2 regions of the Streptomyces sp. NPDC025806 genome follow, and region 2 is predicted to be linked to the other one. Evidence: predicted binding sites of a transcription regulator. Region 2 holds the regulator's gene; the other holds the start of a gene.

Region 1 (10,703 bases), on a different contig from region 2:
TGCACGCCGAGCAGAGAACCGTCGCTGATGGACATGACGAAGAGGGAACCCTCCTCCATGGCCACCATCGTCTGCTTGACGCCCCCGCCGTCCATCAGCTTGGCGGCGCCGATGGTGAGGCTGCCGACGCCGGACACGATCGTGGCCAGGTCGGCGCTGGAGCCCTTGGGGCCGCCGCTGTGGTCGGCGGGCGTCTCGGCGTTGTGCCCCGGGTCGGAGGAGAGCAGGAGCAGCCCGTCGGACGAGACGACCGCGACGGAGAGCAGCCCTGGCACCTCCTCGACCAGATTGGTCAGCAGCCAGTGCAGATTGCGCGCTGCGCTGCTGAGTGCGCTGGATACAGGGGTGGGCGCAGTCAACTGCTTGCCTCCTCGGCGGTGTCCCCCTTGGCTTCTCCGATACGTTCTTCGATCTCGGCCGCGACGTCCTTGCGGCCTTCCTGCGCCCCCCGGTGGAATCCGCCGAGCCGGCGGCGCAGCGCGTCCGCGTCCACGGAGCCGGTGCGCGGCTTCGCGGCGGGGGCCTGGGCGGCGGCCTTCGGGGTGCGCTTGGGCAGGCCCTTGTCCGTGAGGCGCTGAGGCGCCGGTTCGGACACGGGGGTGCGCTGCGCGGGCACCTCGGCGGTGACCGGCTCGGGAGCGTGGTCGGGCTCCGGCCTGGTCCGCGGCTCGGGGTCGGGCTCCGTGAGCGTCCCGGACGTGGTCGGCGTCCCGGCCGTGGTCAGGGTCCCGGTGGTGGTCGTGGTCTCGTCCGGGGTGCGCTGATGCGCGGGGGACTCACCGGTGGTCACGGGCTCGGCCGCGGGGGCCGGTACCGGAGCCATGAGCTCCATCGTGGTCTCGGCCGGACGCTCCACGGGGCTGTCGTGCGCGGCCTCGTCCGTGGCTGCGGGCTCGGGCGCCGGCTCGGGCTCGGGCGCGACGGGATCGGCGGTCTCGGCGGTCCCGGCGGTCTCCGCCTTGCGCACAGCCTGCTCGGCCGCCGCGATGAGCGGGTCGGCGCCCTCGGCGCCGTCGGCACTGCGGCCGTCCAGCACGTTGGAGTTGGCCTCGGCCTCGGAGCCGGGCAGGTGCACGGCCGGGGCGCCGCCCGGCACCGGCACGGCCGGCGGCACCGACACGGAGGGCGCGGCGGCGAGCAGTGCGGTGGGCAGCACGGCGACGGCGGCGACACCGCCCTGCTTCTGCTCGCGCAGCCGGACCCGGATCCCGTGCCGTGCGGCGAGCCGCGCGACGACGTAGAGGCCGAGCCCGAGGCCTTCGGCGTCCGCCGGGTCATGGGCCTGCTCCGCGGTGAAGGCGGACAGCCGGGAGTTGAGCTCACGCATCCGGGCCTCGGCCATGCCGATGCCCTCGTCCTGGACGGAGAGCATGACCTCGCCGCTCTCCAGGAGCCAGCCGGAGACCTCGACGGTGGCGTCCGGCGGCGAGAACGAGGTCGCGTTCTCCAGGAGTTCGGCGACGAGGTGGCTGAGGTCGTCGGCGGCGAACCCGGCGACGTGCGCGTGCGGCGGCAGCGCGGCGATCCGGACCCGCTCGTACCGCTCGATCTCGGAGACGGCGGCGCGGACGACGTCGACCAGCGGGACCGAGCCGGCGTGCTGCTGGCCGTGCTCGGCACCGGCGAGGACCAGCAGGTTCTCGCTGTGGCGGCGCATGACGGTGGCGAAGTGGTCGAGCTTGAACAGGGTGCCGAGACGCTCGGGGTCCTGCTCGCGCTCCTCCAGGCCCTCGATGACGCCGAGCTGACGCTCGACGAGGCCGAGGGTGCGCAGGGCGAGGTTGACGAAGGTGCCGTGGATGGAGTGGCGGGCCTTGTCCAGGCGGTCGGCGGCCTCGGCGAGCTCGGCGCGCAGGGCCTCGCGGTCGGCGCGCAGCGCGTCGCGGTCGTCGGCCATCCGCTGCCGCTCGCCGATGAGGTGCTTGCGGTCGGACTCGAGGCTGCCGAGCCGCTCGTGGAGGGCGAGGGCGTGCGCGTGCAGGGCGTTGACGGAGCGGACGACCTGGGCGAACTCGTCGTTGCGCCCGGTGAACTTCATCGGCTCGTCGGTGCCCGGTTCGGCGGCCAGGCGGGCGGAGCCGATCCGCAGCACGGCCAGCGGCCGGGTCAGCGAGCGGGCGGTGCCCATCGCGAAGCCGACGGCGGCGAGCAGGCAGAAGCCGGCCAGCGCGAACCGGATCTCCAACGCGGTGACGTCGTCGTCGCGCAGCTGCTCCAGGTCCTTGATCCGCTGGTCGCCGAGCGCGGCCTCGGCGCCCCGCATCTGGTCGACCCGCGCGGTGAGCGCGTCGTCGACCTTCTTGCTGCTGTACTCCAGTTCGGCGGCGGAGAGCATGGGGGCGTCGGTGAGCGCGGCGAGGTACTTGTCGGCCCGCTCGACCTCGGGTCCGCTCACCGTCGAGTCGTACGCGGTGACGCTCGCGGCCGGGGCGGACTCGCGGAAGTCGTCGAGCGCCGCCTGCGAGCGGACCTGGGCGAGCTGGGCGGCGGCGGTGAGCCCGTCACGCTCCTCGGCGCCGCCGCCCGCCGCGTCCGAGACGACGGTCTTGGGCAGCCCGGTGACCGGGTCGACCGTCGTGGTCGAGGTGGGCCGGGGCACCGCGTAGGCGGCGAGCAGCAGGCCGCGGGCGGCGGAGGCCTGCTCGACGGCGCGGTCCAGGTCGGCGAAAGCGCGGACGCCGGCGCCGGCCCGGGGCGGCGTGCTGTCGGCGAGGTCCTCGGCGAGCCGGTGCAGGCCGGCGATGGCGGCGGAGTAGGAGGCGTTCGCCTTGAGGGCGGTGTCCTTGCCGGTGAGGGCGGCGCGGCGGACGGCGGCGATCTCGTCGAGGGTGCGGCTCAGCGGGCCCTCGGCGTCGGCGCGCAGCTCCTCGACCTGGCGGTCGACGCGGCTGCTGCGCTCCTCGCTGAGGCCCTTGCCCTCGGGGCGTCCTGCGGCGATGAAGGCGGTGACCTCGTCGCGCTCGTCGGCCAGGGAGCGGGACAGCGCGAGGGCGCTCTGGGTGCGCTGCGCGTCGTCGACGAGGCCCTGGGACTCGCCCACCTGGCCGGACGCGGTGAGGATCGCGGGGGCCGCGGCGCCGGCGATCGCGGCGGCGACCACGGCGACGGCGACGATCAGCCGGTTGCGCACCCGGGCCTTGCGGCCCTTGCCGACCGGCGGGGCCGGGGGGCGCGAGGGCGTCGGGGCCGGGGTGGGCGCGGTGCCACCGGGCGCGGAGGGCGTGCCGTGCTCCGTGACGGAGCCCGTCGCACCCACCCCGCCCACGCCAAGGGACCCGTTACCGCCGGAGGTCTTCCGCAACGTCTGGTGCTCGCATTCCTGACTCGTCCTACCCCTGGGCACGGGTGACGCTCCGTCAACACGCGCGCCCGTCTGGTATGGCTCCAGACCATTCCAGCGCCGGTGAGCAGGAGGCGTACATCACCTGGCCCGCCACCCGAAGGAGTGAACATCGTGCGGGAGTTGGCGAGCAAGTTCCCCGGGAGGGGTCGCGGGGCGTCCGCAGCGCGCCGGTTGGACGTCTTCGGAAGGCTTTGGCAAGATGCCCCGCCACGCCTCGCCGGAGCTGATCATTCCGCCCCAATTCCGGCGCCGTACACGCCAGGTCACCTGCTCGTACCGAGGTTCGCCACACCTGTGAAGGCCCCGTGCAGACTCGTGCAGACTGGCTGGATGCGCATCGAACTGACGACGGAACCCGGCGACCCCGAGCGCCCGAACGAGGACTACGCATCGGTAGCGCTTCCGGCATCCGGGCAGGGTGGATCACTCGTGGTCCTGGACGGGGTCACGCCCCCTGCCGGCGACGCCGGTTGTCTGCATTCCGTCCCCTGGTTCACGGCCCGCCTCGGCGGCACCCTCGCGGAACTGTCCGCTTCGCGCCGGGATATGACGTTGTCCGACATCCTCGCCACCGCGATCGCCCGGACCGCGGACGCCCATCGCGGCACATGTGACCTTTCTCACCCCCGTACGCCACAGGCGACCGTCGTGCTCGCGCGCTGGGACGCGGAGCGTCTGGAGCATCTCGTGCTGTCCGACTCGGCGTTGCTCGTCGAGGCTCCGGACGGCACGGTCACCGCGCTGCTCGACGACCGGCTCGACCGGGTGCCGCGCGCCTCCCTGGTCTCCGACGCGGTGGCCGACGCGACGGTGCGCAACAAGGAGGGCGGGTTCTTCACCGCCGCCGCCGACCCGGACGTCGCCCGCCGCGCCGTGGCCGGCACGCTCCCCCGCACCGAGGTCCGGGCACTCGCCGCGCTGACCGACGGGGTGACGCGCTGGGTGGAGAAGTTCCACGAGGGCGACTGGACGGACCTGTTCACCCTGATCCGCAAGGAGGGCGCCGAGGCCGCGGTGGCCCGGGTGCGCGCCCTGGAGGACGCGGACGAGCGGGACCGTACGTATCTGCGGCGCAGCAAGACGCACGACGACGCGTCGCTGGTGTACGCGGAGCTGTGAGGGCGCGCGGCGGCGCCTACTCGGCGCCCGCGTTCAGCTGGTGCAGCAGCCGGGCCAGCTCCGCGACCTCGCGGCGGTCCCAGTCGGCCAGCTGACGCACGTAGCGCGCGCGGCGGGCGTCGCGGACGCGGCGGAAGTCCTCGCGGCCCCGCTCGGTGAGCGAGACGAGCCAGGCGCGGCCGTCGGCCGGGTCGGGTTCGCGGCCGACGAAGCCGAGCTCCTCCAGGGCGCGCAGCTGCCGGCTCATCGTGGCCTTGCCGACGCCGATGTAGCCGGCGAGCTCGGTGGCACGCTGGGCGCCGCACTCCTCCAGCCGCGCGAGCAAGCCGTACGCGGAGGGTTCGAGATCGGGGTGCACCTCCCGGGCCATCTCGCCGGAGTTGGCACGGGCGCGGCGCAGGAAGTAGGTCAACTCCCGCTCCAGGGCGAGGAACTCGTGATCGACGCCCTGGGGCGCGCCCTCGACGGACGCGTCCTGTTCCGCGCCCCGTCGCTCGCCGTTCCCGTCTTCGTGCACGTCAGCAGCCATGGACTGAGGTTCCCCGAGTTTCCCTGTCTGAAAGTTCTCGCCGCTGCGCGTCATCGCCGCAGCTCCGCCAGTATTTCGCAGGAGTAGACCAACGGCACCCTCCAGGCCCTCTTCCCTCGCTCGGGTCTACGTGCGTAGCGTGATGCATGGCATGTCCACACCATCGCCATGGAACGGGCACACCACCAGGTCGGCAGGCGAACCCCACCCGCGGCACCCGACGGCACGGCGCGACCGGCACGGAACGGCACAGGTCCCTGATCAGCCCACCCACCTGATCCCCCACGAGGCCTACGGAGGCACGCACATGCCCGCGCACAGACCCGGAACGACGCGTCGCCGGACCCGCTTCGGCGTGGCCGGCACCCTTCTCGCAGCCCTCTCCCTCCTGCTCGCCCTGCCCGGTGCGGCGCAGGCGGGCGACGTCCCCCAGCGCGGCGAGGCCTCCATGGGCATGGGGGTCGCCGCTCACGACGGCGACACCGGCGAGCCGCCCATGACCCGCGCCACCCAGACCGAGGGCGTCGACGTCAGCGGCCACCAGGGCAACGTGGCCTGGTCGACCCTCTGGAACAGCGGCGTGCGCTGGGCCTACGTCAAGGCCACCGAGGGCACGTACTACACGAACCCGTACTTCGCGCAGCAGTACAACGGCTCCTACAACGTCGGCATGATCCGCGGCTCGTACCACTTCGCGACGCCGGACACGACGAGCGGCGCCACGCAGGCCAACTACTTCGTGGACCACGGCGGCGGCTGGTCCCGGGACGGCAAGACCCTGCCGGGCGCGCTCGACATCGAGTGGAACCCGTACGGCGACGCCTGCTACGGCAAGACGCAGAGCGGGATGGTCACCTGGATCCGTGACTTCCTGAACCAGTACAAGGCCCGCACGGGCCGTGACGCCGTGATCTACACGGCGACGAGCTGGTGGACCCAGTGCACGGGCAACTACGGCGGCTTCGCGGCGTACAACCCGCTGTGGATCGCCCGCTACTCCTCCACCGTGGGCACGCTCCCGGCCGGCTGGGGCTACTACACGATGTGGCAGTACACGTCCTCCGGCCCGACGGTCGGCGACCACAACAAGTTCAACGGCGCCCTGGACCGCGTCCAGGCGCTGGCCCTCGGCTGATCCGACGGCCGCGCGACATGCCGGAGGCCCGGCCCCTCATGGGGCCGGGCCTCCGGTGCGCAGGCGTCACGCCGCGACGGGAACCTCCAGGTTCGCCGAGGCGGGGGCGAGGGCCAGCTCCAGGACCTGGCGGACGTCCGTCACCGGGTGGACGTCCAGCTTCTCCAGGACCTCGGCCGGGACGTCGTCCAGGTCCGGCTCGTTGCGCTTCGGGATGATCACGGTCGTGATCCCGGCCCGGTGCGCGGCGAGCAGCTTCTGCTTCACGCCGCCGATGGGCAGCACGCGCCCGGTCAGCGACACCTCACCGGTCATCGCCACGTCCGTACGGACCTGCCGGCCGCTCAGGAGCGAGGCGAGGGCCGTGGTCATGGTGACGCCGGCGCTCGGACCGTCCTTGGGGACCGCGCCCGCCGGGAAGTGGATGTGCACGCCGCGCTCCTTCAGGTCGGCGACGGGCAGCTCCAGTTCGGCGCCGTGCGAGCGCAGGAAGGAGAGCGCGATCTGCGCGGACTCCTTCATGACGTCGCCCAGCTGACCGGTCAGGGTCAGTCCGGCCGCGCCCGTCTCCGGGTCGGCCAGCGACGCCTCCACGAAGAGGACGTCGCCACCCGCGCCGGTCACCGCGAGCCCGGTCGCGACACCGGGCACCGCCGTGCGCCGCTCGGCCGGGTCCTGCGCGGACTCGGGCACGTGGTGCGGCCGTCCGACCAGCTCGCGCAGATCGCCCTCACCGACGGTGAACGGCAGCTCGCGCTCGCCGAGTTCGTGCTGGGCCGCGACCTTGCGGAGCACGCGCGTGACGGCCCGCTCCAGGTTGCGCACGCCGGCCTCGCGGGTGTACTCGCCGGCCAGCTTGCGCAGCGCGTCCTCGCCGATGACGACCTCGTCCTCGCCGAGACCGGCGCGGTCCAGCTGGCGGGGCACCAGGTGGTCGCGGGCGATGACGACCTTCTCGTCCTCGGTGTAGCCGTCCAGGCGGACCAGCTCCATGCGGTCCAGCAGGGCCTCGGGGATGGCTTCCAGCACGTTCGCCGTCGCCAGGAAGACGACGTCGCTCAGGTCGAGTTCGACCTCCAGGTAGTGGTCGCGGAAGGTGTGGTTCTGCGCCGGGTCGAGGACCTCCAGGAGGGCGGCCGCCGGGTCGCCCCGGAAGTCCGAGCCGACCTTGTCGATCTCGTCGAGCAGGACCACCGGGTTCATGGACCCGGCCTCCTTGATCGCGCGCACGATCCGTCCGGGCAGCGCGCCGACGTACGTACGCCGGTGGCCGCGGATCTCCGCCTCGTCGCGGACGCCGCCGAGGGCGACGCGGACGAACTTGCGGCCCATGGCGTGGGCCACGGACTCGCCGAGGCTGGTCTTGCCGACGCCGGGCGGGCCGACCAGCGCGAGCACCGCGCCGCCGCGCCGTCCGCCGACGACGCCGAGGCCGCGGTCCGCGCGCCGCTTGCGCACGGCCAGGTACTCGGTGATGCGCTCCTTCACGTCGTCGAGCCCGAAGTGCTCGGCGTCGAGGACGGAGCGGGCGCCCTGGATGTCGTAGGCGTCCTCGGTGCGGTCGTTCCACGGCAGTTCGAGGACGGTGTCGAGCCAGGTGCGGATCCAGGAGCCCTCGGGCGACTGGTCGCTCGCCCGCTCCAGCTTGTCGACCTCCTTGAGGGCGGCCTCCCGCACGTTCTCGGGCAGGTCCGCGGCCTCGACGCGGGCGCGGTAGTCGTCGGACTCCTCGCCCTCCTGCTCGCCGTTCAGCTCGCGCAGTTCCTTGCGTACGGCGTCGAGCTGGCGGCGCAGCAGGAACTCGCGCTGCTGCTTGTCGACGCCCTCCTGGACGTCCTTGGCGATGGTCTCGGCGACGTCCTGCTCGGCGAGGTGCTCGCGGAGCTGGGCGGTGGCGAGCTTGAGGCGGGCGACCGGGTCGGCGGTCTCCAGGAGCTCGACCTTCTGGTCGGTGCTCAGGAACGGCGAGTAGCCGGAGTTGTCGGCGAGGGCGGACACGTCGTCGATCTGCTGGACGCGGTCCACGACCTGCCAGGCGCCGCGCTTCTTCAGCCAGTTCGTGGCGAGCGCCTTGTACTCGGTGACCAGCTCGGTCACGGAGCCGGGCAGCGGGTCGGGCAGCGTCTCCTCGACGGTCAGGCCCTCGACCCAGAGTGCGGCGCCGGGGCCGGTCGTGCCCGCGCCGATGCGCACGCGCCCGCGACCGCGGATGAGCGCGCCGGGGTCGCCGTCGGCGAGGCGTCCCACCTGCTCGACGGTGCCGAGCACGCCGGTGTTCGCGTACGTGCCGTCGATCCGCGGAACAAGCAGCACCTTCGCCTTGCTGTCCCCACTGGACCGCGCGGCGGCCTGGGCGGCCTCCACCGCGGCGCGTACGTCGGTGTCGTTCAGGTCCAGCGGCACCACCATGCCGGGAAGTACCACCTCGTCGTCGAGCGGCAGCACGGGCAGGGTGAGCGGTGTGGACGTCGAAGCCATGATCTCCCCTTCGGCAGTCAAGTTGAGCTATGTCGACTCAATGCAGGGGCGCCGCCGAATGTTCCCCGTGGCCCGTTCGCTGTGAGCGATCACATCTGGCCGGGCCCGACGACGGCTCCGTACGCTGCCTCGCGTAAGGCATGAATGAAGTCTGCGCCTATTACAACGGGGGTCATGGGATGACGGTCGACACACGGGTACGGGACTGGGTCGGCGGCTGGGTGCTCTCGCGCGGGGCCGCGCCCCCGCTCCCCGAGCCCTGGGGGTTCACGGTCCACGTCGGCCTGGCGTCGCACGTGAGCCGACACGTCCTCGGCGCCGTGAACGACGGCGTGCGCGAGGACGACGTCCGCCGGGCCGCCCGGTCCGTGCGCGGGCCCGGCGCCCAGCTCAAGGTCTTCGCCGACCCGGAGCGGGTGCTGCCGTGGCTCGGCCCCGAGTGGGAGCCGTACGACCTCGGCGACGTCCTGATGACGGCCGAGCTGACCGACGCCGAGCCGCCCGCTCCCCCGGCCGGGTACCGCCTGCGCACCTGGACCCGCGACGGCGTGACCCGCGTCCTGCTCACCGACACCGAGGGCTCGTTCGCCGCCCGGGGCCAGACGGCCACGACCGGGGCGAGCACGGTGGTGGACATGATCGAGACCTCCGAGGACCACCGCCGCCGGGGCCTCGGCAAGGTCGTCATGGGCACGCTCCGGGTCGCGGCCCGTGCGCAGGGCGCCAGGCACGGCCTCCTCGCGGGCACCCCGTCGGGCCAGTTCCTCTACCGCTCCCTGGGCTGGCACACGGTGGCCCCGCTGACCAACGCCCGGCGCCGGGCCACGACAGCGGCCTGACCTCCGGCCCTAACTCGCTTGCCCGGACGGCACCGCGCCCCGAAGAATCCGGGCATGAGCGCACCCGTGACCCCGCTGACCCGTGCCCAGGACGCCGCCCTGCGGGCGCTGCGAGCGACCGCCCTGGCCGGCCGCGAGGACGCGCTCGGGCGGCTGGCCCGGTGCGGGGTCGACGCGACGGCGGCCGAGGGACTGATCGCCCTGGTGCACCGGCACGCGCGCGTGACGCTGAACTTCCACCCGGACCGGCTGCTCGCCGACGGACGGACCACGGTCGCGGCCGGACTCGCCGCCGACGCCCGCTACCGGGGCCAGTACGAGACGGGACTCTCCAACGGGAGCCGGACCGCGCACCCGGGCGGCCTGCGCGACGACTGGGAGCACGCCCTGTTCGGCGGGGCGTACGCGGGCGCGGCGGCCAGGGAGCGGCCCAAGTACGGGGCGCTGAACGTGGCGCGGCACCCCGACGGGGCCGCGCCCCGGTTCGGCTCCTGCCATGTGCGGCTGCGCCCGGAGGCGACGGAGCGGGCGACCTTCTGCTTCGGCGACAGCCATGTCGGCCCCGCGGACGTGGGCACGGCCGACGCGCTGCACTCCGTCCTCGCCGCGCTGCTCACCGACGCCGTGGAGAGCGGACAGTCGCTCGGGCTCGCGGGCGTGGACCCGGCGGCGGAGATCCGGGCCCTGGCCGCCCCCGCGCCGCCGCGCGGACCCGGCCGCTCGCTCGACTTCTACGTGGAGGCGCAGGTGCACGGGGACGTGGACCTGCGCACGGACGCGGAGGCGCTCGTGCTCGACCCGTCCTTCCGGGGCACGGAGACCGGCGAGCTGCTGGCGGGGCTCGGGCTGCCCGTCGAGTGGCACGCGGGGTTCGTGCTCGGCCCGGAGGTGCCGGACGAGGAGCTCGCGGCGTTCCGCGGCGAGGGGCTCGTACCGGTGGTGGGGCGGGTGCGGGCGGAGTTCGCGGACGGCGGGCGGATCGACGCGGCCTGCGTCGGACGGGCAGCGGCCTCGGCGGCCACGTCACCCGAGAGCTGGTCGGCCTACGGGACGCCGGACGAGGTGCTCCAGTACGTCAAGCAGCTGTGGCACTGCCTGGTGCGGTTCGGCAGGAGCGACGCCGGCGGCGTACCAGCGGCCAGATCGTGACGCCGATCGCGAGGGCCAGGAGGTGGCCCCAGCCGGTCATCGGGTCCTCGAAGGTCAGCAGGTCCTGGACCAGCGTCGCCCCGAAGGCCACGAGCACCAGCCAGCGCGGCA
Region 2 (10,703 bases):
CGCCATCGCCCTGGAACTGCGCCACCCCGGCCTGGTGCAGTACCTGATCAACGTCTTCGACCTGCTGTGGCGCCGCGCCACCCCGCTCAACGACGACGTCCCGTACGAGGCCACCCCCGAGGGCATCACCGGCGTCCAGCGCTCGATCGCCAAGCTCCTCATCGAGGGACACGTCGACGAGGCGATCGCCCGGCGTCTCGGGATGAACGTGCGCACCTGCCGGGCCCACATCGCCAAGATCGCGGCGGCGCTCGGCAGCGGCAGCCGCGCCCAACTCGGCTACCTCATAGCCCAGTCCGGAATGCTGGAGCGCGAATCGTGACGCCGGATCCGCACGAGCACGCCGTCGAGGAGATGTGCGCCCCCGGATCAGCCCTCTACTCCCGGGCCCTGCGCGAGGGCCGGATAGCCTCCCAGGAGGCCGAGGAGGCGCCCTGCCTGCTGCGCCACGGCCTGCTCCGGCCCGCCGAGCACGAGACGGGGTGGCTCCACCCCGTGGCCCCCGCCGTGGCACTGCCCCGGCTGCTCGACACGATGGAGCACGAGATCAGGCGCCAGCGCAGCCGCGAGACGCAGCTGGCGGACTTCTTCGCCCCCCTCATCGCGGAGGACACCCAGCGGGCCACCGTGCCCAGCACCCCCATGTTCACCGTCCTCATGGGCTTCCAGCGCATCAACCAGGCCATCGACGAGGCGGCCGACTCCGCCTCACGGGAACTGCTGACCATCCAGCCCGGCGGCCAGCGCCCCCCGAAGGGACTGGCCGAGTCACTGCCCCGGGAACAGGAACTGCTCACCCGCGGCTGCCGCATGCGCACCCTGTACCAGCACACGTCGCGCCACGCCCCCGCCGTCACCGCCCACTACGAGCAGCTCACCGGCGACGTGCAGGTCCGCACTCTCGACGAGGTCACCGAGCGGCTCGTGATCCTGGACCGCACCGTCGCCTTCATACCGGCGAACCAGGACCGCACGGTGGCCCTGGAGATCCGGCACCCGGCCCTGATCACCTATCTCGCGACGACGTTCGAGCGGCTGTGGCGGCTGGCCACGCCCATGTTCCCGTACGCGCGGGACCTGGACTCGGCGGCGTCCTCCGACGGCATCACGGCCCGGCAGCGGACCATCGCGACCCTGCTGATCGAGGGGCACACGGACGCCGTCATCGCCGAGCGCCTCGCCATGAACATCCGCACGGTCCGCGTCCACATCGCCAAACTCGCCGCCACGCTCGGCAGCGACAGCCGCGCCCAGCTCGGCTACCTCATCGGCCGGTCGGGAATCCTGGACCAGGACTACTGACCGGCCGGTCGCCGGCTACTTCGTCAGCCCCGCCTCCGCACACGCCGCCGCGTACTTCGCCGTGCAGATCTCGGACACCTTGAAGAACTTGTCCTTGATCACCGTGGACTTGATGTTGTCCCGCTTCAGCGCCACGACACTCACGCTCGCGGTACGGATCTGCTTCGTGGTCGGACTGTTCGTGCGGTCCGCCGCGAGCGCCTCGAACTCGATCGTGCGGCCCTGAGCGATCCGCACCGCCATCTCGGCGGCCGTCGCGGCCTCCTTGGCGTACGGCTTGTAGATGCTCATGTACTGGTCACCGGTGAGGATCCGCTGCACCGCGGCGAGCTCCGCGTCCTGCCCCGTGATGGGCGGCATTTTCGTCACACCGGCCTCACGCAGCGCCTCGACGACCCCCGCGGCCATGCCGTCGTTCGCCGAGTACACCCCCGCGATGCGGCTCGCGCCGATCGAGGCGATGGCCTGCTTCATCTCCGCCTTGGCGTTCTGCGCCTTCCAGTCGGCGGTGTCGTAGGACTTCGCGACGGTGACCGTGTTCGCCAGCTCGGCGCGCGCGGCCTCCTTGAACTGGGCCGCGTTCGGGTCGGACGGCGCGCCGTTGATCATGACGACCTGGCTGCGTTTGCCCGCGTTCTCGCCGAGAGCGAGGAGCAGTTCCTTGCCCTGGGTCTGGCCGACCAGCTCGTTGTCGAAGCCGACGTACGCGTCGACGGGGCCCTGCGCGAGACGGTCGTACGCGATGACGGGGATCCCCGCGTCCTTCGCCTTCTGGACGGACGGGGCGATCGCCGCGGCGTCGACCGGGTCGACGATCAGCGCGTCGACCTTGGCGTCGATCATGCGCTGCAACTGGCGGCTCTGCTCCTTCGCGTCCTGTTCGGCGTTCGCGTAGACCAGCTCGCCCTGGTTCTCGGTGAGTTCGGCGACCTTGGCCTCGATGCCCGGGTGATCGAACTTCTCGTAGCGGGTCGTCTCCTTCTCCGGCAGGAGCAGGCCGATCTTGACATCGTTTCCCTTGTGCGTGGGCTGGCTGCTGCCACCGTCCCCACCGGGCAGCAGGCCACCACAGGCCGAGAGCGAGACCAAGAGGACGGATACGACGCCGGTCGTCGTGACGCATCGTATGCGCGTGTTCATGTGCGGATACCTCCCTGACATGGCCGCAGCGGTGCGACCGAGGTGGCTCGAAAGCCAACTCGGCCGCCCACCCAGCGTCAAGAGGTGAAGCCACACTGCAACGAAACCGGGTCCTTAGCTTCCTTTTATGAAGACATATGAAGGCGCACGGGACCCGCGGGCACGGGCGGGATTCAGACGCCGGCCGGGACCCGGTCGAGGAAGCCGTGGACCGCGCGGATGCGGCCGTCCTCGTCGAGCACGACCACGTCGAAGCCGGCGACCGGCGCGGACCCGTCGGCCTCGGAGACGAGCTCCCAGCCGAAGCGGGCGATGCCGTGGTGCCCGTCGACCGCACCGAGCGGCCGGAAGAAGAAGCCGGGGAACTGCTCGTGCGCGGCCCCGATGACCGCGGCGACGCCCTCGTGCCCGGCGACGTCCGCGAGCGGGTCGGTGTAGGTGCCGTCCTCGGTCCAGGCGGCGGCGACGGCCTTGGCGCGGGCCTCGGCGCCGCGGGCGTTCCACGCCTCGAAGTAGCGGTCGGCGGCGGTCTCGTGGAAGGTACGGCCCTGTGCGGTCATGACGGTCGCCTCCTGCGGATCTCGGATGTCGGGGCCGGAGCCCGAGCGGAGTGCGCCGCCCGGGTTCCGGTGACTTCAGAGTGCCGGGACGCGGACCGGGGGTCGATTACGTGCCAGGTAATGCGGCCGGTACGGAGGCGATACGGGGCGGGGCTCAGCCCTCGTACTCGGTCAGGTCGATCGCGTACAGCCGCATGCGGTCGGCCTCGCCGGTGAACTCCATGCCAAGCTTGGTCAGCACCTTCTCGGAGGACGTGTCGCCCTCCGCGGTGGCCGCGACGACCCGGTCGACGCCCCGGTCCTGGAGGGCGAACTCCAGCGTCGCCTGGGCGGCCTCGGAGGCGTACCCCTGCCCCCAGAACTGCCGGCCGAGCCGCCACTGGATGCCGATGTGCCCCGCGATCGGCGCCGGGGCGTCCGGCACGTAGAGGCCGACGGCACCGGCCAGCTCGCCCGACCCGAGGAGCTCGACGGCGAAGACCCCGAAGCCCTCGTCGTCCCACTCCTCCTCCCAGCGCTCGATGTCCTCGGCCGTGTCGTCGAGGGAGCGCGGCGCGCCGTCGCCGACGTACCGCATCACCGCCGCATCGGCCTGGATCTCGGCGAGCGGGGCGAGGTCCTCGTCGGGCAGCCAGCGGCGCAGGAGGAGGCGAGGGGTACGGATCTCGGTCATGGGCCCAGTATGGGCGGGCCCATGACCGTGCCGCCTACCGGTCAGCCGCCGGTGGGATACGAGATGTCGTCGACGCGGATCTTGTGGATGTCCGTCGCCGGCGAGAGGTTCCCGGAGGAGTCGTACGTGAACGCCCGGTACTCGTAGACGCTTCCGTCCACGGGCAGCGGGTCGCAGACCGAGGCGGTGGCCGTCGTCTGGCGCGGGTCGTAGCCCTTGTGCAGGACGACGGTCCAGGCCTCGGTGCCCGCGAGGCGGCGCTCGACCTGGAAGCCCGTGAAGTCACGGATCGGGGCGGGCGTCGAGTCGGACGCGGCCACCCACACGCCGGCGTCGCAGCGGTCCAGGGCCAGGTCGGGCGCGTAGTACGGGCCGATCTGGTCCGGGATGTTGAGCCAGACCTCGTTCTCGGCGTACGCGTTGAGCGAGCCGTTGCCCACGTACTCGGTGGTGCCGCCGTCGTTCGTGACGATCACCTTGTACTGGTTGGCCTCACCGTCGGCGACGACCGGCTCGGTGGTCCAGGTGTTGCCCTTGGTGGTGCCGATGGCCACCCACGTGCCGCGCCCGTCGACCATCTCGTTCGAGTAGACCGTGTAGTGGTCGAACTGCGGCTCGGTGTTCTGCGTCCACTTCAGGCTGACCCGGCGGGTCGCGGGGTCGTACGAGCCGGTCATCCCGGTCGCCGTCGGCACCGGCCGCACGATGGTGTCGGCCGAGCCGGACGAGGTGTTGCCGGCCTTGTCCTTGGCGCGGACCTCGTAGTAGTACGGCGTCCGGTCGTCGGGGTTGACCAGCGGGTCCGTGTAGCTGCGGGCGGTGGTCGTGGACGCGACCTTCGTCCACGTGCTCCCCGTCCGCGCCTCCCGCCGGTACAGGCTGTACCCGGCGAGGTCCATCTCCTTGTTGGCGGACCAGGAGACGGTCGTGCGGCGCGTGGTGGTGTCGTACGCGGTCTTCACACCGGTCGGCGCGAGCGGCTTCACGGAGTCGTACGTGGCCGAGGTGCGGGGCGCGTACGTGTAGGCGACCTTGGCGGCGCCGGACCAGTTGACGTAGTCGACGCGCAGGGTGTGCTTGCCGGACGGCATGGTGAGGTTGACGCTCTTGGAGCGGGCGGTGTCGCCGGTGCCCTGCCAGAGGTCGATCTTGCGGACGCCGTCGAGGTACACCCGCACCCCGTCGGTGGCGGACACGCCGAACGTGAACGGACCGCCGGAACCGAAGTCCCGCGTCACGCTCCACCGCACCCCGAAGTTGTTCGAGGGCACGTTCGTGGCCGGGCTGCCGGACCAGTTCTGGCTGATGGCGCTGTCGCAGTCGGTCTTCACCGGCGTCCCGGAGAACGTCGTGTTCTTGTAGAAGGACCGCTGGTAGACGTTGGTGGAGCAGGTGGTGGCGGCGGCGGCCTGGGGAGCGACGGCCAGCAGCCCGCCGACCGCGGCGACGGACAGCGCCCCCGCGACAGCGGCGGCGCCGGATCTCTTCTTGTGCAACGGGATCCTCTCGGCCTCTCGGACGAGGCATGAAGACAAAGGGGTGGGGAGCGGCGTATCGGCTTCATGACCCCTGACCTGGCCGGAAGGTTGTACGAAGCCCGTACACCCGCCGTACAACCAAGCGCACCCTCCATGTGTCTTCTCCACACCCGGACGAAGATCCGGACCGTCCTGCCTGTCCTGCCTGTCCTGCCTGTCCTGCCTGGAGAACCATGCGAATCCGTACGGCCGCCACCGTCGCGGGCGGCGCCCTCGTGCTGCTCCCGTTCCTCACGCCCGCCGCTCAGGCGGACACCCACAAGGGCGACACGACGTTCACGTCGGTCACGTTCAGCAAGTCGACCGTGAACGTCGGCGTCAGCACGACCCAGTACCTGACGGTCACGGCCACCGCCAAGGACGGCTCCGGGATCAAGGGCATCTACGGCGGCAAGCTGGTCAGCCCGGCGGGCCGCATCGCGTTCCCGTACTCCGCGTCCTGCACCCGGCCCACGTCCACGACGATGAAGTGCGTCTGGAAGTACTCCTTCGACGCGAACGCCTCCGACGACTACGCGGACCTGCGCAACGCCGACGCGGGCACCTGGCACCTGGACGCCGAGGCGGCGGCCACCGACCAGGACTTCTACACCCTGGACACCAGCAGGACGGTCAAGATCAAGCGGTACGCGAAGCTGACCGCCACCCAGGCCACCCCCGAGCCCGTCGTCAAGGGCCGCACCCTGACGGTGACCGGCACCCTGACCCGCGCCAGCTGGGACTCCAACGCCTACTGGGGCTTCGCCGGCAAGTCCGTCTCCCTCCAGTTCAAGAAGTCCGGCACCTCGACCTACACCACGCTCAAGTCCGTGACGACGGACAGCGCGGGCAAGCTGAAGACGACGATCACGGCGAACGCGTCCGGCACCTGGCGCTGGAAGTTCGCGGGGTCGGGCACGACGAGCCCGGTGACGGCCACGGGGGACAGCGTGGCGCTGAAGTAACGGTCCCGGAATGCGACCGTCCCCGGCCCCGGCGGCCGGGATTTCGTGCCCCGGCACCCTGAGCAGAAGGAGATCGGACCGTTGAGACTCGGCGCCCTCGGCAGTGGCATGGCGCTGGCGACCGCGATGGTCGCCCTGAGTGCGGGTTGCTCCAGCCCGCCGTCGGACGGTCCTTCTTCGGCAGAGCCCAGCGCGTCGGCTCCGGCTCGTCCTCGCCCGGACAGCCTGTCGGCGAAGATCGGGGCAGAGGTCGAGAAGGGGTTCGGATACTCGGTGCGGGACGCGACCGACGCCGGGCGGACGGTCGACCTGCGGCACGTCGACCTCTGGCGGTTCTGCCTGGAGAGCAAGGCGGGCCAGCCGAAGACGGTGGACCTCGGAGCCGTCCCGTACGGGGAGAAGTGCCCGGACCACTGGGATGCGCACATCCCCGAGATACGAACACCTCGCGTGACCGGGAAGAAATTCGCGAACGCCTACCAGTCTCTCCTGGAGAAGGGCTACGACAGCCTCTCCATCGATGTGCTCTACGGAAGCGAGGGCGTCGTCGAGCAGGCAGACATGTCCCGCGTCGACGGAGAGGTCTGCAAGCAGTCCCCGAAGCCCGGTGCTCCCTTCGACCCGTCGGAGAACGTCAAGCTCTACGTCGCGATGGGGAATTGCCCGAAGCGCTGACGCCGCGCCCGACCGTCGCGAGCCGCACCTCGGCCCAGACGGTCTTCCGGGGAAATGGCCCCTGGGTGACACCCCACCGCTCGGCGAGCGCCTCGACGAGGACGAGTCCGCGCCCCGACTCCCCGTCCGCAACCCGGAGTTGAGGGAGCCGGTCGGCGCGGGTGTCGGTGACCTCGATGCGCAGGACACCCTCGGTCACGTACACCCTGAGGACGAAGTCGCGGGCGGGGAGGCGGCCGTGCGTGACGGCGTTCGCGGTGAGTTCGGCGACGACGTGCGCCGCGTCGTCGAGGGCGTGGGCGAGGCCCCAGGTGCGGAGTTGTTCGACGGCGAGGAGGCGGGCGAGGCGGGCCGCGCGCGGGGTCGGGGACAGCTGGACGCTGAAGTTCTGTCGATTCACATCACTCAGCGTGGCCGCCCCCGCATACCCTGATCCGCGACTCGCCCGTCACGTACGGTCACTGTCCAGCGTTTGTCCAGAGCTGTACAGGCTGTCCAAGACCCTTGGTGGGTAGGGCGGTTCACGGAACGTGGGCGGGGAGCCGAACGGGCGGGAGGGACGCGCGGATGACCGGTGCGACGGACGGTGACGGCTGGGAGATCGAGCCCGGTGACGTACAGGGAGCGGCGGTGATCGCCCTGGTGGGACACCAGCTGAGAGCGCTGCGCGAGGCGGCCGGCCTCAAGGTCTCGGAACTCGGCGCGGCACTCGGCTACGGCGAGGGCATCGTCTACAAAGTGGAGTCCGGTACGCGGATCCCGCGCCCTGAATTCCTGGACAAGGCCGACGACGTGCTCCGCGCCAACGGCCTGCTCAAGGCGATGAAGCCGGATGTCGCCGAGGTCCGGTACCCGAAGAAGGTGCGGGACATCGCGGCGCTGGAGGCCAAGGCCGTCGAGCTGACCTCGTACTGGAACCACAGCCCGCACGGCCTGCTCCAGACCCCCGAGTACGCACAGGCCCTCTTCTCGATGCGCCGCCCGGCACTGTCGTCCGAGCAGATCGAACGCGCGATGGCGGGCCGCACGGCCCGCAAATCCATCTTCGACCGCGACCCGTCCCCCGCCCTCAGCTTCATCCAGGAAGAGGTCACCCTGCGCCGCCCCATCGGCGGCCGCACCGTCCTGCGCGGCCAGCTCGAACACCTTCTGGAACTCGCCCAGTTGCGCACGGTAGAGATCCAGGTGATGCCGACCGATCGGGAGGATCACGCGGGGATGAGTGGGAACATGGACGTGCTGAAGTTCGGGGACGGAACGGCGATCGGGCGCTGCGACGGCCTCTACGCCGGGCGCCCTGTCTCCGACCCCAAACAGCTCCGCAGCATCGAACTTCGGTGTGGCATCATCCGAGCCCAGGCTCTCTCGCCCAGGGAGTCCCGGGCCTTCATCGAGCGCATGCTGGGAGACCTATGAACCGCGAGACCACCGCCGGGGAACCGACCGAGCTGGCCTGGTTCAAGAGCACCTACAGCAGCGGCGGAGACGAGCCCGACTGCGTAGAGATCGCCCACACCCCCGGCACGACCCACGTACGAGACTCCAAAAAGTCGGAGGGCCCGCGCCTGGCCGTGAGCGGAACGGCCTGGGCCGGCTTCCTGGGCGGTCTGTGAGAACGGCGGAGTCCATCAGCTGATACGCCGCGTGGCCCCCTGCCGGTCGGCAAGGGGCCACGCGATGTCACACAAGTCAGTCCTTCGGCCGCTTGGGGCGCCAGACCACCAGGGCGCTGGTCTGCTGGACCTCCTGGTACGGGACCAGGTCGCGGCGGTACGAGGCGTGGACCGCTGCCTCGCGTTGCTGCATGGCTGCTGCCGCGCCTTCGACCGCCGAGGAGAGTTCCGCCACGCGGGACTGGAGGGCGGCCACCTGGTTCTCCAGCTCGATGATGCGCTTGATGCCGGCCAGGTTGATGCCCTCTTCCTGCGACAACTGCTGGACGGTGCGCAGCAGGTCGATGTCGCGGGCCGAGTAGCGGCGGCCGCGCCCGGCCGTGCGGTCGGGCGAGACGAGGCCGAGGCGGTCGTACTGGCGCAGGGTCTGCGGGTGCAGGCCGGACAGCTGGGCCGCCACCGAGATCACGTACACCGGTGTCTCGTCGGTCAGTTCGTACGGGTTGCTTCGTCGACGGCCGTCCATCTGGCTCAGGCTCCCTTCGCCGCCTGGAACAGTTCTGCCCGCACGTCCGTGTCCTCGGTCGCCTTGGCGTACGACTCGAGGGCCGAACGGGCCTCGTCGGTCAGGTCCTCGTCCCTGGGGACCGCGACCTCGACCGTGACCAGGAGATCTCCGCGCGTGCCGTCCTTACGGACGGCGCCCTTGCCGCGGGCCCGCATCGTCCGCCCGTTCGGCGTGCCCGGGGGCAGCTTCAGGGTGACGGACGGGCCGCCGAGCGTGGGCACCTTGACCTCGCCGCCGAGCGTCGCCTCGGTGAACGTGACGGGCACGGTCACCGTGAGGTTGTCGCCCTTACGGCCGAAGACGGGGTGGGCGTCGACGTGGACGACGACGTACAGGTCGCCGGCCGGGCCGCCGCGCTCACCGGGTGCGCCCTTGCCGCGCAGGCGGATGCGCTGCCCGTCGGAGACCCCGGCGGGGATGCGCACCTGCATGGTGCGGGAGGACTTGGCGCGGCCGGAGCCCTTGCAGACCTCGCAGGGGGTCTCGGCGATGAGGCCGCGCCCCTTGCAGTCCACGCACGGGTCGGTGAGGGAGAAACCGCCACCGCCGCCCCGCGAGACCTGCCCGGTGCCGACGCAGGTCGGGCACACGCGCGGCGTGCCGTTCTTGTCGCCGGTGCCGGAGCACGCCTTGCAGGGGGCCTGGGACGACATACGGAGAGGCACCGTGGCCCCGTCCACCGCCTCGGTGAAGTTGAGCGTCACCTCGGACTCGATGTCCTGGCCCCGGCGCGGCTGGGTACGGGCACCCGTGCCCGCGCCCGCGCCGCCCCGGTTGAACAGGCCGCCGAAGACGTCGCCGATGCCGCCGCCGAAACCACCGGAGCCGGGCTGGCCCCCGCCCTGGGCGCCGCCTCCGAAGAGGTCGCCCAGGTCGAAGTTGAACGAACCTCCGCCGCCGCCGGGACCGGGGCGGAAGCCCCCGTTCCCGAACAGTGCGCGGGCCTCGTCGTACTCCTTGCGCTTCTTGGCGTCACCGAGGATGTCGTTCGCCTCGGAGATCTCCTTGAAGCGCTCCTCCGCCTTGGGGTTGCCCTTGTTGGCGTCGGGGTGGTTCTCGCGCGCCAGCTTGCGGTACGCCTTCTTGATCTCGGCGTCGGTGGCGTCCTTGGGGACGCCGAGGACCTTGTAGTAGTCCTTCTCGATGAAGTCCTTGGTGCTCATCGGCCCCGACGTCCCTCCTCACTCATTTCGTTGCGCGTGTGTACGTCAGCCCTTGTCCGGGCCACCGTCGTCCTTCTCGGCGTCCTGCTCGGAGGCCTCGTCGGACTTGCCCTGCGCGCCCGGCTGCGGCTCGGCCACGGCCACCCGCGCGGGGCGGATGGTGCGCTCGCCGATCCGGTAACCCGGCTGCAGGATCGCCACGCAGGTCGTCTCGGTGACGTCCGGCGCGTAGCTGTGCATCAGGGCCTCGTGCACGGTCGGGTCGAAGGGCTCGCCCTCCTTGCCGAACTGCTGCAGGCCCATCTTCGCCACGACCGTCTCCAGCGACTCGGCGACGGACTTGAAGCCGCCGACCAGCTCGCCGTGCTCACGGGCGCGGCCGACGTCGTCGAGGACGGGAAGCAGCTCGGACAGGAGGTTCGCGACGGCGATCTCCTTGACCGTGACGCGGTCCCGCTCCACGCGGCGCCGGTAGTTCTGGTACTCGGCCTGCAGGCGCTGGAGGTCGGCGGTGCGCTCGCCGAGGG

What was found. Region 2 encodes HspR, which represses chaperone genes until heat shock. Its sites were predicted from a motif close to TTGAGNNNNNNNNNCTCAA; they were not measured.
Region 1: the regulator HspR is predicted to act here: its motif matches at 8,627-8,645, upstream of lon (endopeptidase La).

Annotation. Positions count from the first base shown of each region.
Region 1 covers NZ_JBVHMU010000028.1:22,800-33,502, forward strand. Annotated here, with positions in the region: gene ACZ4E1_RS36995 (roadblock/LC7 domain-containing protein) at 1-359, opposite strand, end outside; gene ACZ4E1_RS37000 (sensor histidine kinase) at 356-3,256, opposite strand; gene ACZ4E1_RS37005 (protein phosphatase 2C domain-containing protein) at 3,674-4,462, shown strand; gene ACZ4E1_RS37010 (MarR family winged helix-turn-helix transcriptional regulator) at 4,479-4,979, opposite strand; gene ACZ4E1_RS37015 (lysozyme) at 5,299-6,126, shown strand; gene lon (endopeptidase La) at 6,193-8,604, opposite strand; gene ACZ4E1_RS37025 (GNAT family N-acetyltransferase) at 8,784-9,443, shown strand; gene ACZ4E1_RS37030 (DUF3626 domain-containing protein) at 9,498-10,592, shown strand; gene ACZ4E1_RS37035 (rhomboid-like protein) at 10,519-10,703, opposite strand, start outside.
Region 2 covers NZ_JBVHMU010000004.1:319,699-330,401, reverse strand. Annotated here, with positions in the region: gene ACZ4E1_RS11515 (helix-turn-helix transcriptional regulator) at 1-322, shown strand, start outside; gene ACZ4E1_RS11510 (LuxR C-terminal-related transcriptional regulator) at 319-1,302, shown strand; gene ACZ4E1_RS11505 (sugar ABC transporter substrate-binding protein) at 1,318-2,442, opposite strand; gene ACZ4E1_RS11500 (nuclear transport factor 2 family protein) at 2,616-3,002, opposite strand; gene ACZ4E1_RS11495 (GNAT family N-acetyltransferase) at 3,157-3,675, opposite strand; gene ACZ4E1_RS11490 (fibronectin type III domain-containing protein) at 3,717-5,171, opposite strand; gene ACZ4E1_RS11485 (calcium-binding protein) at 5,387-6,157, shown strand; gene ACZ4E1_RS11480 (PASTA domain-containing protein) at 6,239-6,832, shown strand; gene ACZ4E1_RS11475 (ATP-binding protein) at 6,792-7,232, opposite strand; gene ACZ4E1_RS11470 (helix-turn-helix domain-containing protein) at 7,400-8,248, shown strand; gene ACZ4E1_RS11465 (DUF397 domain-containing protein) at 8,245-8,445, shown strand; gene ACZ4E1_RS11460 (heat shock protein transcriptional repressor HspR) at 8,522-8,971, opposite strand; gene dnaJ (molecular chaperone DnaJ) at 8,977-10,176, opposite strand; gene grpE (nucleotide exchange factor GrpE) at 10,222-10,703, opposite strand, start outside.